Regions from separate parts of the Gordonia sp. NPDC003376 genome, predicted to be linked through region 2. Evidence: riboswitches for the same ligand, from Rfam matches in the RefSeq annotation. Region 2 holds a riboswitch; the other holds the start of a gene.
The links. A riboswitch is a leader RNA that binds a small molecule or an ion and turns the genes downstream of it on or off. The one in region 2 is predicted to bind cyclic di-AMP.
Positions count from the first base shown of each region.

Region 1: linked by a shared signal. The riboswitch ahead of ACWDUA_RS13690 (transglycosylase family protein) and the one ahead of ACWDUA_RS05080 (C40 family peptidase) in region 2 are both predicted to bind cyclic di-AMP.

Region 1 covers NZ_JBSFRM010000011.1:138,602-144,787, forward strand. Annotated here, with positions in the region: gene moaA (GTP 3',8-cyclase MoaA) at 1-580, shown strand, start outside; gene ACWDUA_RS13685 (MoaD/ThiS family protein) at 586-834, shown strand; cyclic di-AMP (ydaO/yuaA leader) riboswitch at 1,098-1,263, shown strand; gene ACWDUA_RS13690 (transglycosylase family protein) at 1,274-1,912, shown strand; gene ACWDUA_RS13695 (molybdenum cofactor biosynthesis protein MoaE) at 2,027-2,476, opposite strand; gene ACWDUA_RS13700 (MogA/MoaB family molybdenum cofactor biosynthesis protein) at 2,473-2,955, opposite strand; gene moaC (cyclic pyranopterin monophosphate synthase MoaC) at 2,952-3,443, opposite strand; gene ACWDUA_RS13710 (hypothetical protein) at 3,447-3,650, opposite strand; gene ACWDUA_RS13715 (protein kinase domain-containing protein) at 3,782-6,186, shown strand, end outside.
Region 2 covers NZ_JBSFRM010000003.1:237,854-244,039, reverse strand. Annotated here, with positions in the region: gene ACWDUA_RS05105 (hypothetical protein) at 79-519, shown strand; gene trpD (anthranilate phosphoribosyltransferase) at 544-1,611, shown strand; gene ACWDUA_RS05095 (Lrp/AsnC family transcriptional regulator) at 1,716-1,994, opposite strand; gene ACWDUA_RS05090 (DEDD exonuclease domain-containing protein) at 2,000-3,772, opposite strand; gene ACWDUA_RS05085 (hypothetical protein) at 3,947-4,210, opposite strand; cyclic di-AMP (ydaO/yuaA leader) riboswitch at 4,378-4,552, shown strand; gene ACWDUA_RS05080 (C40 family peptidase) at 4,570-5,157, shown strand; gene ACWDUA_RS05075 (NlpC/P60 family protein) at 5,310-6,186, shown strand, end outside.

The DNA.
Region 1 (6,186 bases), on a different contig from region 2:
CGCCGCGCGGGTCGCCGGTCTGCACCCGGTGAAGGTCAATGCGGTCCTACCGGATCGGACGGATCTGACCCGACTACCCGATCTGCTCCGGTTCTGCCTGGACCACGGCTATCAGCTGCGGGTGATCGAGCAGATGCCGCTCGACGCAGGCCGCGACTGGGACCGCGCGTCGATGGTGACCGCCGACGAGATCCTGACGACGTTGCAGAGCGCCTTCGACCTACGGCCGGATCCCACACCGCGCGGGGCGGCACCGGCACAGACGTGGCTGGTCGACGGGTACACCGACCCCCGCGGTGAGTCGGCCCGGGTCGGTGTCATCGCCTCGGTCACCCGACCGTTCTGCGGGGACTGTGACCGCACTCGCCTGACCGCCGACGGCGCCTTGCGAAACTGCCTGTTCGCGACGTCGGAGACGTCGCTGCTGCCTGCGCTGCGCAGCGGGCCGCTGTCGGCGGACACCGACGCGGCCATCGCCCGGCTCTGGCGCGGCAACGCCTGGGCGAAGGGTCCCGGTCACGGGGTCAACAGTGCCGGTTTCCACCAGCCCGACCGGCCGATGTCGGCGATCGGCGGCTGAGGCGGATGCAGGTGACCGTCCGATTCTTCGCTGCCGCGCGTGCGGCGGCCGGTGTCGACGAGGCCGTCGTCGACGTCGCCGACTCGATCACCCTCGGTGAGTTGGAACACACTCTGGCCGACGGCAATCCGGCACTCGCGCGGGTTCTCGAGCGGTGCTCCTACCTCCGCGACGAGACCGCACTGTGCGACCGCACCCGCCGCCTGGCACCCGTCCGGGTCCTCGACGTCCTCCCGCCGTTCGCCGGTGGCTGACCCGCAACCGAGCTGTGACCTTTCTCACATAACGGCACGATAACGGGATGGACACGAGACGACCATCATGCCCGTGAACTGCGGTGACACCGACATGGGGCCGAAAGTCCCGGTGGGAGACACGAAAAGCGTTGTGCGATGGGGTGTGAATCCTCCACCCGAACGACGTAGGGTTCGTGACGACCTACTTCGGAAGGTCACAGCCAGACCAACACATCCATAACGTTCCACCGGACGCGCCGAGCCTCGTTCCACCGGTGGGATGACGAGAAACATCTGGGAACGAGGACGGGGGACCCACCTTCCCACCCGGGAACCGGACGTCGACCGACGTCCTTGGGGTTAAGTCCCCGGCCACACCGGCCGGAGCGACCGAGCACCTCTCGCTCGAACCCGACAGCTGACTTCGCAGGCGCGTGGAGAGAGGGAACGAACACATATGTCCGGACGTCACCGCAAGCCGACGACCTCCACGACCACCAAGACCTTCGCCAAGGTCGCGCTGACCGGCGCCGTCCTCGGCGGTGGCGCCGCCCTGCTGGGCACGGGCTCCGCCCAGGCCGCCACCGACTCCGAGTGGAACCAGGTCGCCCAGTGTGAGTCGGGCGGCAACTGGGCCATCAACACCGGCAACGGCTACCAGGGCGGCCTGCAGTTCAGCCCGAGCACCTGGGCCGCACACGGTGGCGGCGAGTTCGCCCCGAGCGCCAACCAGGCCACGCGTGAGCAGCAGATCGTCGTCGCCGAGCGCGTCCTGGCCTCGCAGGGCAAGGGTGCCTGGCCGAGCTGCGGTGGCCCGCTCTCGGGTGCCACCCCGCGCACCGCCCCCGCCGACACCACCCCGCTGCGCAAGGCCGCCCCGACCCCGGCGCCCGCCGCCCCGCAGCAGCCTGCCACCAATCTCGAGCAGACCCCGGATGCCACCAGCACCCAGGAAGCGCTCGATCAGCTCGACGAGGCCGGCGTCAGCCCGGAGGTCAAGGGCCTGCTCAACGCCGCCAAGAACAGCGGCTACCAGCTCACCCCGGACCAGCTGCGCCTGTTCAACGACAACAAGGGCCTGATCCCGCTCCCCTGAGCGCCCCAGACGAAGGGCCCCGCACGATGCATCACGCCGTGCGGGGCCCTTTTCCACTTCCGGAGTCGGTGCCGACAAACGGTCACGTCAGGCGGAGCCGACCCATTCATCACGTCAGGCGGAGCCGACCCATTCATCCCTGCCGTCGTCGAAGAACTGGTGTTTCCACACCGGTAGTCGTGCCTTGACCTCGTCCACCATCCGCGCGCAGGTCTCGAACGCCGGACCGCGGTGATCGGCGGCCACCGCGACGACGAAGGCGATGTCCCCGATCCGTAGATCGCCGACTCGGTGCGACACGGCCACCGCGCGCACGCCCGGTGCCGATGCCGCGACCTCGGCGACCACCTCGGCGAGCACGGCCGGTGCGGTCGGGTGTGCGGAGTACGACAGCAGGGTGACGCCTCGGCCACCGTCATGATCGCGGACGGCGCCGACGAATCCGACGACGGCGCCCGCGGCCCCACCGGCGGCCCGGGTCACGAGATCCTCGTGCGCGGCGAGGGTGATGGGGTCGGCGGCCAGTGCCGTGTGGACGACCTGCGCGGGGCGCTCACCGTTCACGGGTGGTCGCCGCCACGGATCTGGTCGAGGGTGTGGTCGAGGACTGTGTCGAGCACCGTCAACCCGTCGCGGACGCCGCCGGTGGAACCGGGGAGGTTGACCACGAGGGTGGTGCCGACGACGCCAGCGGTACCGCGGGACAGGATCGAGGTGGGGACGCCGGGTAGTCCGGAGCGTCGGATCGCATCGGCCAGGCCGGGGATCTCGATGTCGAGCAGTGTTCGTGTCTGCTCGGGGGTGCGGTCGGTGGGTGAGAGTCCGGTGCCCCCGGAGGTCACGATCAGGTCGGCGCCCGCGTAGACGCCGGCACGGATCGCCGCACCGACGGGGTCACCGTCGGCCACCACGTCCACCTCGTCGACGGTGAAGTCGCGGGCGGTGAGCCAGTCGACGATGATCGGGCCGGACCGGTCCCTGTAGACCCCAGTGCTCGCCCTGGTCGACGCCACGATCACCCGCGCCGAACGTGAGGGGGTCACCGTTCCGGATCCTCGTCGCGAATCCAGTGACCCGATCGCCCACCGGATTTCTCCAGGAGCCGGACGCCGTCCATGCTGGCGCGACGGTCGACCGCCTTGACCATGTCGTGCAGGGTGAGCCCGGCCACCGACACCGCGGTGAGTGCCTCCATCTCGACCCCGGTCTGTCCGGCGGTGGTGACCGTCGCGGTCACGTCGATGCTGTCGGCGCCGACCTCGAAGTCGACGTCGACCGATGCGAGGGACAGCTGATGACACAAGGGGATGAGCGCATCGGTGCGCTTGGCGGCCATGATCCCGGCGATGCGGGCAGTGGCCAGGACATCCCCCTTGGGAAGGGATGCGGAGGTGAGGAGTTCGATCACCCGGGCGGTGGTCCGAAAGGTGCCGGAGGCGACCGCACGGCGCCGGGTGACCGACTTGTCACCGACATCGACCATCCGGGCCGCGCCCGAGTCGTCGATGTGCGACAGCGATTCGCCGGTCACGGCTCAGCTGTTGATATCCGTCTTGGGGTTGATGTAGGGCACCTTGTCCGCAGGCAGCGGGAACTCGACATCCCCGAACGGGGACAGCGCCCCGGCGACGTGGGTCGCGAACTCCGAGACGGCGTGGTCGGGCACGTTGCCCTCGCCGTCCCTCGGCCAACCGTTGTCGATGTAGTGATTCTTCGAATTGCTCTCAGCCACGCGCATATTGTGCCATGCCTCGCACCTGCTGAGCAGGGCGACCACCCACCCTCCGTTCGAATGATATGGCGACAACCGTGTCGTCGGTGGCGGTAGGGTCACAATCCAACGGTCCGACGAGCATCGAAGGGGAAGACGTGCCACTGAGTCCAGGTTCACAGATCGCCGGCTATCGCGTGGTCTCACTGCTGGGTTCGGGCGGAATGGGCGAGGTATATCTCGTCGAGAATCCTCAGCTACTCCGCCGCGAGGCCCTCAAGGTCATCTCGCTCGCCGGAGCGCAGGATCCCGACTTCCAGCGCCGATTCACCAACGAGGCCCGGACCACCGCATCGCTGGATCACCCGAGCATCATCTCGATCCATCAGTACGGGATCACCGACGGCACCCCCTGGTTCACGATGAACTACCTGGAGGGCTCCGATCTCACCCACGGTCCGCTCGCCGCAGCGGACGTGGTGGCCGTGACCGAGCGGGTCGCCGACGCCCTCGACTACGCGCACCGGCGCCAGGTGATCCACCGGGATGTCAAGCCCGCCAACATCTTCGTCAGTCGTGACGCATCGGGTGGCGGTATCGATCGGGTCACCGTCCTCGACTTCGGCATCGCCAAGCTGGTCAACTCCACCTCATTGACCGCGACGAGTGCGTTCATCGGTACCCTCGCCTACTGCGCCCCCGAGGTGATCGAGGGACATGACGCCACAGCGATGAGTGATCAGTACTCGCTGGCGTGCACCGTCTTCCAGCTGTTCACCGGCCAGGCCCCGTTCACCACCACCACGCCGTCGGCGCTGGTGATGAGCCATCTGACCAAGCCGATCCCGTCACTGAGTTCGCTACGTCCCGATCTGGGCGCCTACGACCCGGTACTGGCCAAGGCGCTCGCGAAGAACCCGGCCGACCGCTATCCGGACTGCCGATCCTTCGCCGCCGCGCTCAAGTCGGCCGCCGACGGATCCGGGGAGGCGACGGTGATCGCACCCGCAGGTGGCCATCACCCGAACACCCCTACGCCGATCCCGGTCCCGCACGGCGGGCCGCCGAACCCGCCGTCGTACCCGAATGCCGGACAGCCGCACACCCCGTACCCCAATCCTCCGTCGTACCCCGGTTCACCGTCGTATCCCGATCCCGCGCAGCCGAATCCGGCCGCCTACCCCGGCTCACCGGGGTACCCGGGGACCCCGCCGCCGACGCCCTATCCGTCGCAGCCGGGGATCGCCTCGGGCCCGACGATGGCGAACGCCTCTGCAGTCCCGGGCAATCCGGCGACTGCGCCGCTGGGGGGCGGACAGCCGCCGACGTACCCGCCGTCGCAACCGAACTACCTCGCCGGCGGTGTGCCCGGCCAGCCGTTCGGGCAGCCGCAGCGCAAGAAGCGGACCGGCCTGATCGTCGGTGTGATCGCCGTCGCCGCGGTCGTGATCGTCGCGGCTGCGGTCGGAATCGCGTTCGCGGCAGGTGTCTTCAGCAGCAGCGACGACGGCGACGTCACCGCCGCACAGCCGTTCACCATGTCCGCGTACGGCAAGACCACCTGCACCCTGGAGGGCGGCAAGGCGTACTGCTGGGGCAAGAACGGTTCCGGCGAGCTGGGTAACGGTTCGACCACCGACAGCACCACCCCGGTCGCGGTCGGCGGACTGTCCGGCGTCACCGCGATCTCGGTGGGCGGTTACGCCGACAGCGACCGCAATTCGCGCACCACGGTCTGTGCCGTGGCCGGCGGCGAGGCCTACTGCTGGGGTAACGACCACTACGGGCAGGTCGGCGACGGCGCCACCGGCTCGGGCACCGACAAGACCTCACCCACCAAGATCCCGAATCTGACCGGTGTCACCTCGATCGCCACCGGGTACGGGTCGACCTGCGCGGTCACGAACGGCGACGTGATGTGTTGGGGTGACAACGACTCCGGGCAGCTCGGCCTGCCCGGCGTGGACGAGACCACCACCCCGACCAAGGTCGCGGGTCTGCCCGCGGCCACCGCGGTGACCACCGCACAGGGCACCACGTGTGCGATCGCCGAGGGCAAGGCCTACTGCTGGGGCAACAACGACAACGCCCAGATCGGCAACGGCTCGACCAGCCGCCAGGAGTCGCCGGTGCAGGTCGCGAACCTGACCGACGTGACCTCGCTGTCGGTCGGCACGTACACCAAGAACAACTCGGAGGACACGCCGACCGCTTTCGTCACGGTCTGTGCGACCGCCGGCGGCGGTGCCTACTGCTGGGGTGACAACGCCTACGGCCAGATCGGCGACGGCAGCACCCAACAGCGGTCGGTGCCGGCCAAGGCGACCGGCCTGTCCGGGGCGTCGGTGATCAGTACCGGCTGGGGCAGCACCTGTGCCGTCGCGAACGCGAAGGTGTGGTGCTGGGGCGACAACGACAACTCGCAGCTCGGCACCACCGGTGACGGCCGCCAGACCCCGGCCGAGGTCGCCGGTCTGACCGGACAGGCCGTGGCGGTCGAGACCGCGGGCGGCACCACGTGCTCGCGGACCGGTTCCGGCGAGGTGCACTGCTGGGGGCACAA
Region 2 (6,186 bases):
CGACCGGGAAGCGGTGGGCAGATGTCGGGTCCACGGGACCTCAACGGCAGACCCGTGTCGCGGACACGGTGGCAGCGGATGACCGCCCGGCTCGGCCGGGCCGGCGAGGGGGGCCTGGCCGCCGACGACCCCTCGCTGGTGCACGTCGTCGGCTCGCTGGACGACGCGGCGTCGAGTTCGGCATTGCTCACGGAATCGGCGTGGGAACCCGACCACCAGGTCGTGTTGCGACATCTGCTGGTGCTGCCGACGGATCGTGTGGCCGACGCCGTCGCGGTGGCCGGTCTCGACGGGTACGCCGCGATCGCCGCCTCCGGCACCGACCGGGACTGGGTGGCGGCGGCGACGGTGATCGGTGGACCCGCACCGGAGGAGTCCGAACTCGTCGTCCTCGGACGGGTGCAGCTGATCGACGCGATGCACCTGTCACAGGAGCGATCACGGATGGCGAGCCTGGGATCGCGGCACGGCGGCGTGGCACTGGGGTGGCAGGTATGGCAGCGCGCGTCCTCGACCTGACGACCGGCCATTAAGGTGCTTGGTGTGAGCAACGCGCAGACGTATACGTGGCCGCAGATCCTCGGCCGGGTCACCGATGGCATCGACCTGACGGTCGAGGAGGCCACCTGGGCGATGAACGAGATCATGACCGACAGCGCGACCGGGGCACAGATCGCCGCGTTCGGTGTCGGCGTGAAGATGAAGGGTGCCGCGCCGGCCGAACTGCGCGGCCTGGCGGCGGCGATGCTCGATCATGCCGTCCCGGTCGCGGTGCGGCGGCCGGCGGTGGACGTGGTGGGCACGGGCGGCGACCGGTCGCACACCGTCAACATCTCCACGATGACCTCGGTCGTGATCGCCTCGGTCGGTGTGGCCGTGGTCAAGCACGGCAACCGCGCGGCGTCGTCGAAGAGTGGCGGCGCCGACGTGCTGGAGGCGTTGGGCGTCGAGATCGGACTCGGGGCCGACGCCGTGGCCCGCTGCGTGGAGGAAGTGGGCATCGGATTCTGCTTCGCCCCGGTGTTCCACCCGGCGTTCCGGTTCACCGGCCCCCCTCGCAAGCAGATCGGCATCCCGACCGTCTTCAACGTGCTCGGCCCCCTGACCAACCCCGCCCGCCCCGCGCGCGGCCTGATCGGGTGTGCGTTCCCCGACCTGGCCCCGGTGCTCGCCCGGACCTTCGCCGAGCGCGGATCGTCGGTGCTCGTGGTGCGCGGCGACGACGGCCTCGACGAACTCACCACCACCGCGACGTCGACGGTGTGGCAGGTCCTCGACGGCCAGGTTGTCGAGCTGACCCTCGATCCACGCGACCTCGGCATCGAACTGGTGGAGTTGTCGGCGCTGCAGGGCGGCGATGCGAGCGTGAACGCCGTGATCGCCCGCGAACTGTTCGCCGGGACGACGGGTCCGGTGCGCGACGCCGTCCTGCTGAACGCGGCCGGCGCGATCGTGTCGGCGGAGATGACCGCCCCGTTCGACGATGCGGGTCTGGTGCAGGCGATGGCCGAGGCCAAGGACCGGGCCGCACAGGCCATCGACTCCGGTGCGGCGTCCGCTCTGCTGGACCGCTGGGCCGCGCTGACACGGGAACTCGGCGGGCAGGCCTGACGCGGGTTGCACCGCCCTCCCTCCGCCGGGCTCCCTATATAAGGACAGACGAGTGTGCCCGGGTCGCCCTTGGCGGCCCGGGCACACCTTCCTGATCCGGTCGATCAGTTCTCCCCGATGGAGAATCCGCCCTCGACCTCGGAGCTGGAGTAGCTGCGGAACGCGATGTGGGTGGCGGTGCGGGTGACCCCGGGCAGCCGGTTGATCCGGCCGGTCACCACGTCCGCGATCTCCTCGTGGTCGCGCACCTTGACCTTGGCGATCAGATCGACGTCGCCGGCGCACGAGTACACCTCGGCCACGCCGGGGATGTCGGCGACGGCCTGCGCGGTCTCCGGGATCTGGTGGACGTCTGCGTGGATCAGGACGATGGCGGTGATCATGGATGTCAGCCTAGTCGGGCTCCGTCACGTGCCCGGCGTGCCGCGTCGGACCACGGGGCCCATGCCGCGGCCGATCCGGCGGGCACCGCGAACGGGTCGGTGGTCGCGACGATCCGCCCGCCCGGCTCGGTGACCCACCGATAGAGCAGTCCGGTCTCCTCTGCCGGTGCGCCGGCCAGTGGACCGTCGCCGGGGATCACCGTCTCCGCCGCGGCCCGGAGCGCGTCGACGACCGGCATCGGGGCCACCCCACGGCGGGCGGTACCGGCCGCCGCCAGCCGCCCGTGCCGGATCACCGCGAACTGCCACCCGCCGGCGTCGTCGGGGCGGGCCACCACGATCTCGGCGATCACGCAGAGCGCCGCGAGGCGCTGGCACCGGCCCAGTGCGTCGATACATGCGGCCAGGCGGTCGCGGTGGCGTGCGGCGGTCTCGAACATATGGGAGTCGGTGTAGCGGTCGAGCTGTCCGACGAGGGTGCCCACCAGGTCATTGCGTCGGCCGCACAGCAGATCGTGGGCGGCGGTGACGCGCGGCAGATACTCGGCGAGGGTCTGCGGGGTGGCCGAGGCCGCCGCACACCCACCGACCTCGTCGCCCCCGTCGTCGGGCGTTCGACACCAGTGATGGGTCGCCGACACCGGCAGCCGGTGCCGGCAGCTGCGCAGTCCGGCGGCGCGGGAGATCAGCTCGGCGATCTCGGCGGCCCGCGTGCGGTTGGCGATCGGCCCCACGGCGTCGGCGGTGGCGGTACGAGTGACCCGCAGCCGGGGGAATCGTTCGGCGGTCAGCTCGATCCACCATCCGCGGTGCGGCTGTCGGGAACGCCGGTTGTAGGCGGGGGTGTGGGCGGCGATCAGACGGAGCTCGCGGACCGCCGCCTCGAGGGGATGGGCACACTCGACGTGGTCGACGCGGACCGCCAACCGGACCATCTCACCCATGCGTCGTCGGGGGTCGCCGCCGGTGAAATACGAGAGAACGCGGCGTCGCAGATCGCTCGCGGTGCCCACGTAGAGCACCTCCTCCGACGGTCCGCGGAAGAGATAGACGCCGGGACGGTTCGGAAGATGTTGCGCCAGATGTCGTTTCGCGCGAAGGTGAGGATCGGTGCGGGGGAGGAAGGCGGTCAGGTCGCCGTATGTCCGCACTCCCTGGTTGCCGATCCGCTCGAGCAGGTGGTGCAACACCTCGACCGTGGCACGGGCGTCGTCGAGCGCGCGGTGGGTGGGCCGGGTGGACACGCCGAACAGGTCGGCCAGGGCGCCGAGCTTGACCGTGGGGGCCTCGTCCCGGGCGAGGACGCGCCGCGCCAGACGGACCGTGCACAGGCTGGTGGGGAACGGGAAGTCCTGATGCAGCCGCGTCGCGGTGTGCCGGAGGAAACCCATGTCGAAGCGGGCGTTGTGCGCCACGAGGATCGCACCGCGGGCGAACTCGACGAACGAGGGGAAGACCTCGGCGATCCGCGGGGCGTCGTAGACCATCGCCTCGGTGATCCCGGTGAGCGAGACGATCTGCGGGGGGATCGCGCAGCCCGGGTCGACCAGGGTGGCGAACTCGCCGAGGACCTCGCCGCCCCTGATCTTCACCGCACCGATCTCGGTGATGCGGTCGTTCGCCGGATTGCCACCGGTGGTCTCGAGGTCCACCACGACCATCGTGGTCTCGAACAGCGAGCGTTCGGCGAAGCCGTCGCCGGGCCCCGCGGCGCCCCCGGTGTCGGAATCGGACGCATCGAGATCGGCGAACGAGAGTTGATCGGCGTCTACCAGCACATCGCGAACAGTAGTTCGAGCCACCGACAGAGCCTCCTGGGGCGGGTGTGGCAGGAGTGGTGTTCGCCGATGTGTTCGGTTTTGTCGGTGGGTGTTCCTACTGTGGCGTGTGACGGCGGTCGACGAGGATCGTCGCCGTCCCGGGGTCCCGGGACGGTCCCGGTTGGCCGGTTTTCACCCGCCCGACACCGAAATGAGATGGAGATCACAGATGTACATCGAGTGCAGCAACTGTCCAGCTCGTCGGCACGCCTGCGACGGATGCATGATGAACGTCTTCTTCGGGCCTGTGAGCAGCGAAGACGGCGGTGTGTCGGGGGGTGCTGATGTGCGGTTCGACGAGTCGGTGGCCGACGCCGAGATCCGTTCGGCCATCGATTCATTCACTGCGGCTTCAATGGCGACCACGGCGGCTGCACGATCGGCAATGGGGACCATAGGCCCTGCTAGCGGGCCCGGAGTCGGGCCGCGTCTGCGGATTCTGCGCGCGGGGTGAATTCCGGCCCGGTGACGGCTTCGTGTCCTGCAGTGGACAGACCTGCATCCTTTTTCGTAACCTTTCCGAGACCTTCGCGGAGCGTCCTGCTTCACCAAGAAGTAGTCCACGAAGGTCACCGCTCAATCGCCCGCAAGGGCGAACCGGGGAACCACAGTTTTCGGAGCGATCCGAATTGGGGTGAATCGCGCCCTGGACACCGACGACGGTGCCCAGAGTCGCGTAGGGCCATTCTTCCGGCCCGAACCCGACAGCTAACTCGGTAGGCGGTAGAGGGAGAAACAAAAGGAGAAGTCTTTTCGTGGGCAAACACCGTCTGGAACAGCCGAATCGCGGTGGCAGCGTCGCCAAGAAGGCGATGATCGCGGGATCGCTGACCGTCGGCTCGCTCGCCGTCGCCGCGGGTCCGGCCCTTGCCGCCCCGGCGCCCAGCGCGACCATCGAGATCCCGAATCTCGGTAAGTTCACGCTGCCGGGTGTCGATCAGAAGCAGGTTCCGAACCAGTTCCGTCCGGGCAGCCTCCCGGGCCTGGTGACGCCGACCCTGACCGCCGGTGAGAAGGCCGTGAAGGCCGCCGAGAGCAAGATCGGTTCGCCCTACAGCTACGGTGCCGCAGGCCCCAATGCCTTCGACTGTTCGGGTCTCGTCTACTGGTCCTACCAGCAGGCCGGTAGGACCATCCCGCGTGACAGCTACGGACAGCTCGGTGGCGGCCGCGCGGTGGCCTATGCGGATGCGCGTCCCGGCGACGTCCTGATCTTCAACGGTGGCGGCCACGCCGGCATCTACATCGGCAACGGCCAGTTCATCCACGCGTCCACCTACGGTGTCCCGGTCAAGAAGGCCTCCGTCAACGAGTGGTCGCTCGTCGGAGTTCGGCGGTACTGATCCGCGATCGACGACGACGTGTGAACATGGATCGGGCGGATCGCGGCACTCGCGGTTCGCCCGAACCCGTACTCCGGGTGGATCGTTCGAGATCGACCGGAGACGACGTTCGAAACCTGGGGGATCCGGCGTATGACGACCGGCAAGGAAGTGTGGTGACGCCCGTGGAAGCGGGAAAAGCGACCGTGGGGAAGCGATCGGGACGGCTCGCGCTCGGCACGGCTCTGTGTGCACTGACGGTGGCCGTCGCACCGCCGTTGGGACTGGTTCACGCGCCCGAGGCGGCGGCTGCCCCCGTGCAGACCGCCGACCAGCTCCTCGCGCGCTACCAGAAACTCGGCCAGCAGGCCGAGCAGTCGGCCGAGGCGATGCACAACGCGCAGATCGACTACGACAAGCAGCGCCGCATCGTCAACGACTCCAAGCGGGCGTCGGCCGACGCCCAGGCGTCGTTGACCGCCTCCGAGAAGTCGCTGGCAACCCTGCAGCAGCGATTCGACGCCGTGGTCCGTGCGAGCTACATGGGCCGACGCACGAACGACATGTACGCGGTGCTGACCAGTGACTCACCGCAGACCCTGCTCGACCAGATGTCGGGCCTGGAACTCGTCGCCCGTCGGTCGGCGGCGGACCTGGACGCGCTCAAGAAGGTCCGCGCACAGACCGTCACCAAACGCACCGTCGCCGATGAGGCCGCCGCCCGCGCCACGCAGGCCGTCTCCGATGCCGAACGCGTTCGCGGTGATCTGCAGAAGCAGCGCGCCGAGTTGCAGTTGCAGGCCGCACAGATCCGAGTGATCTATTCGTCGATGACCGGCAAACAGCTTGCCGCACTGGCCGGACCGAAGTTCGACTTCGATCCCCGCGCCGTGCCCAAGGGCACCTCCGCGGCCCTCGTCGCGGTACAGGCCGCGCTCACCCGGATCGGCGATCCCTATGTGTGGGGAGCCACCGGTCCGGATTCGTTCGACTGCTCCGGCCTGATGGTGTGGGCGTTCCAGCAGGCGGGTAAGACCCTGCCCCGCTCGA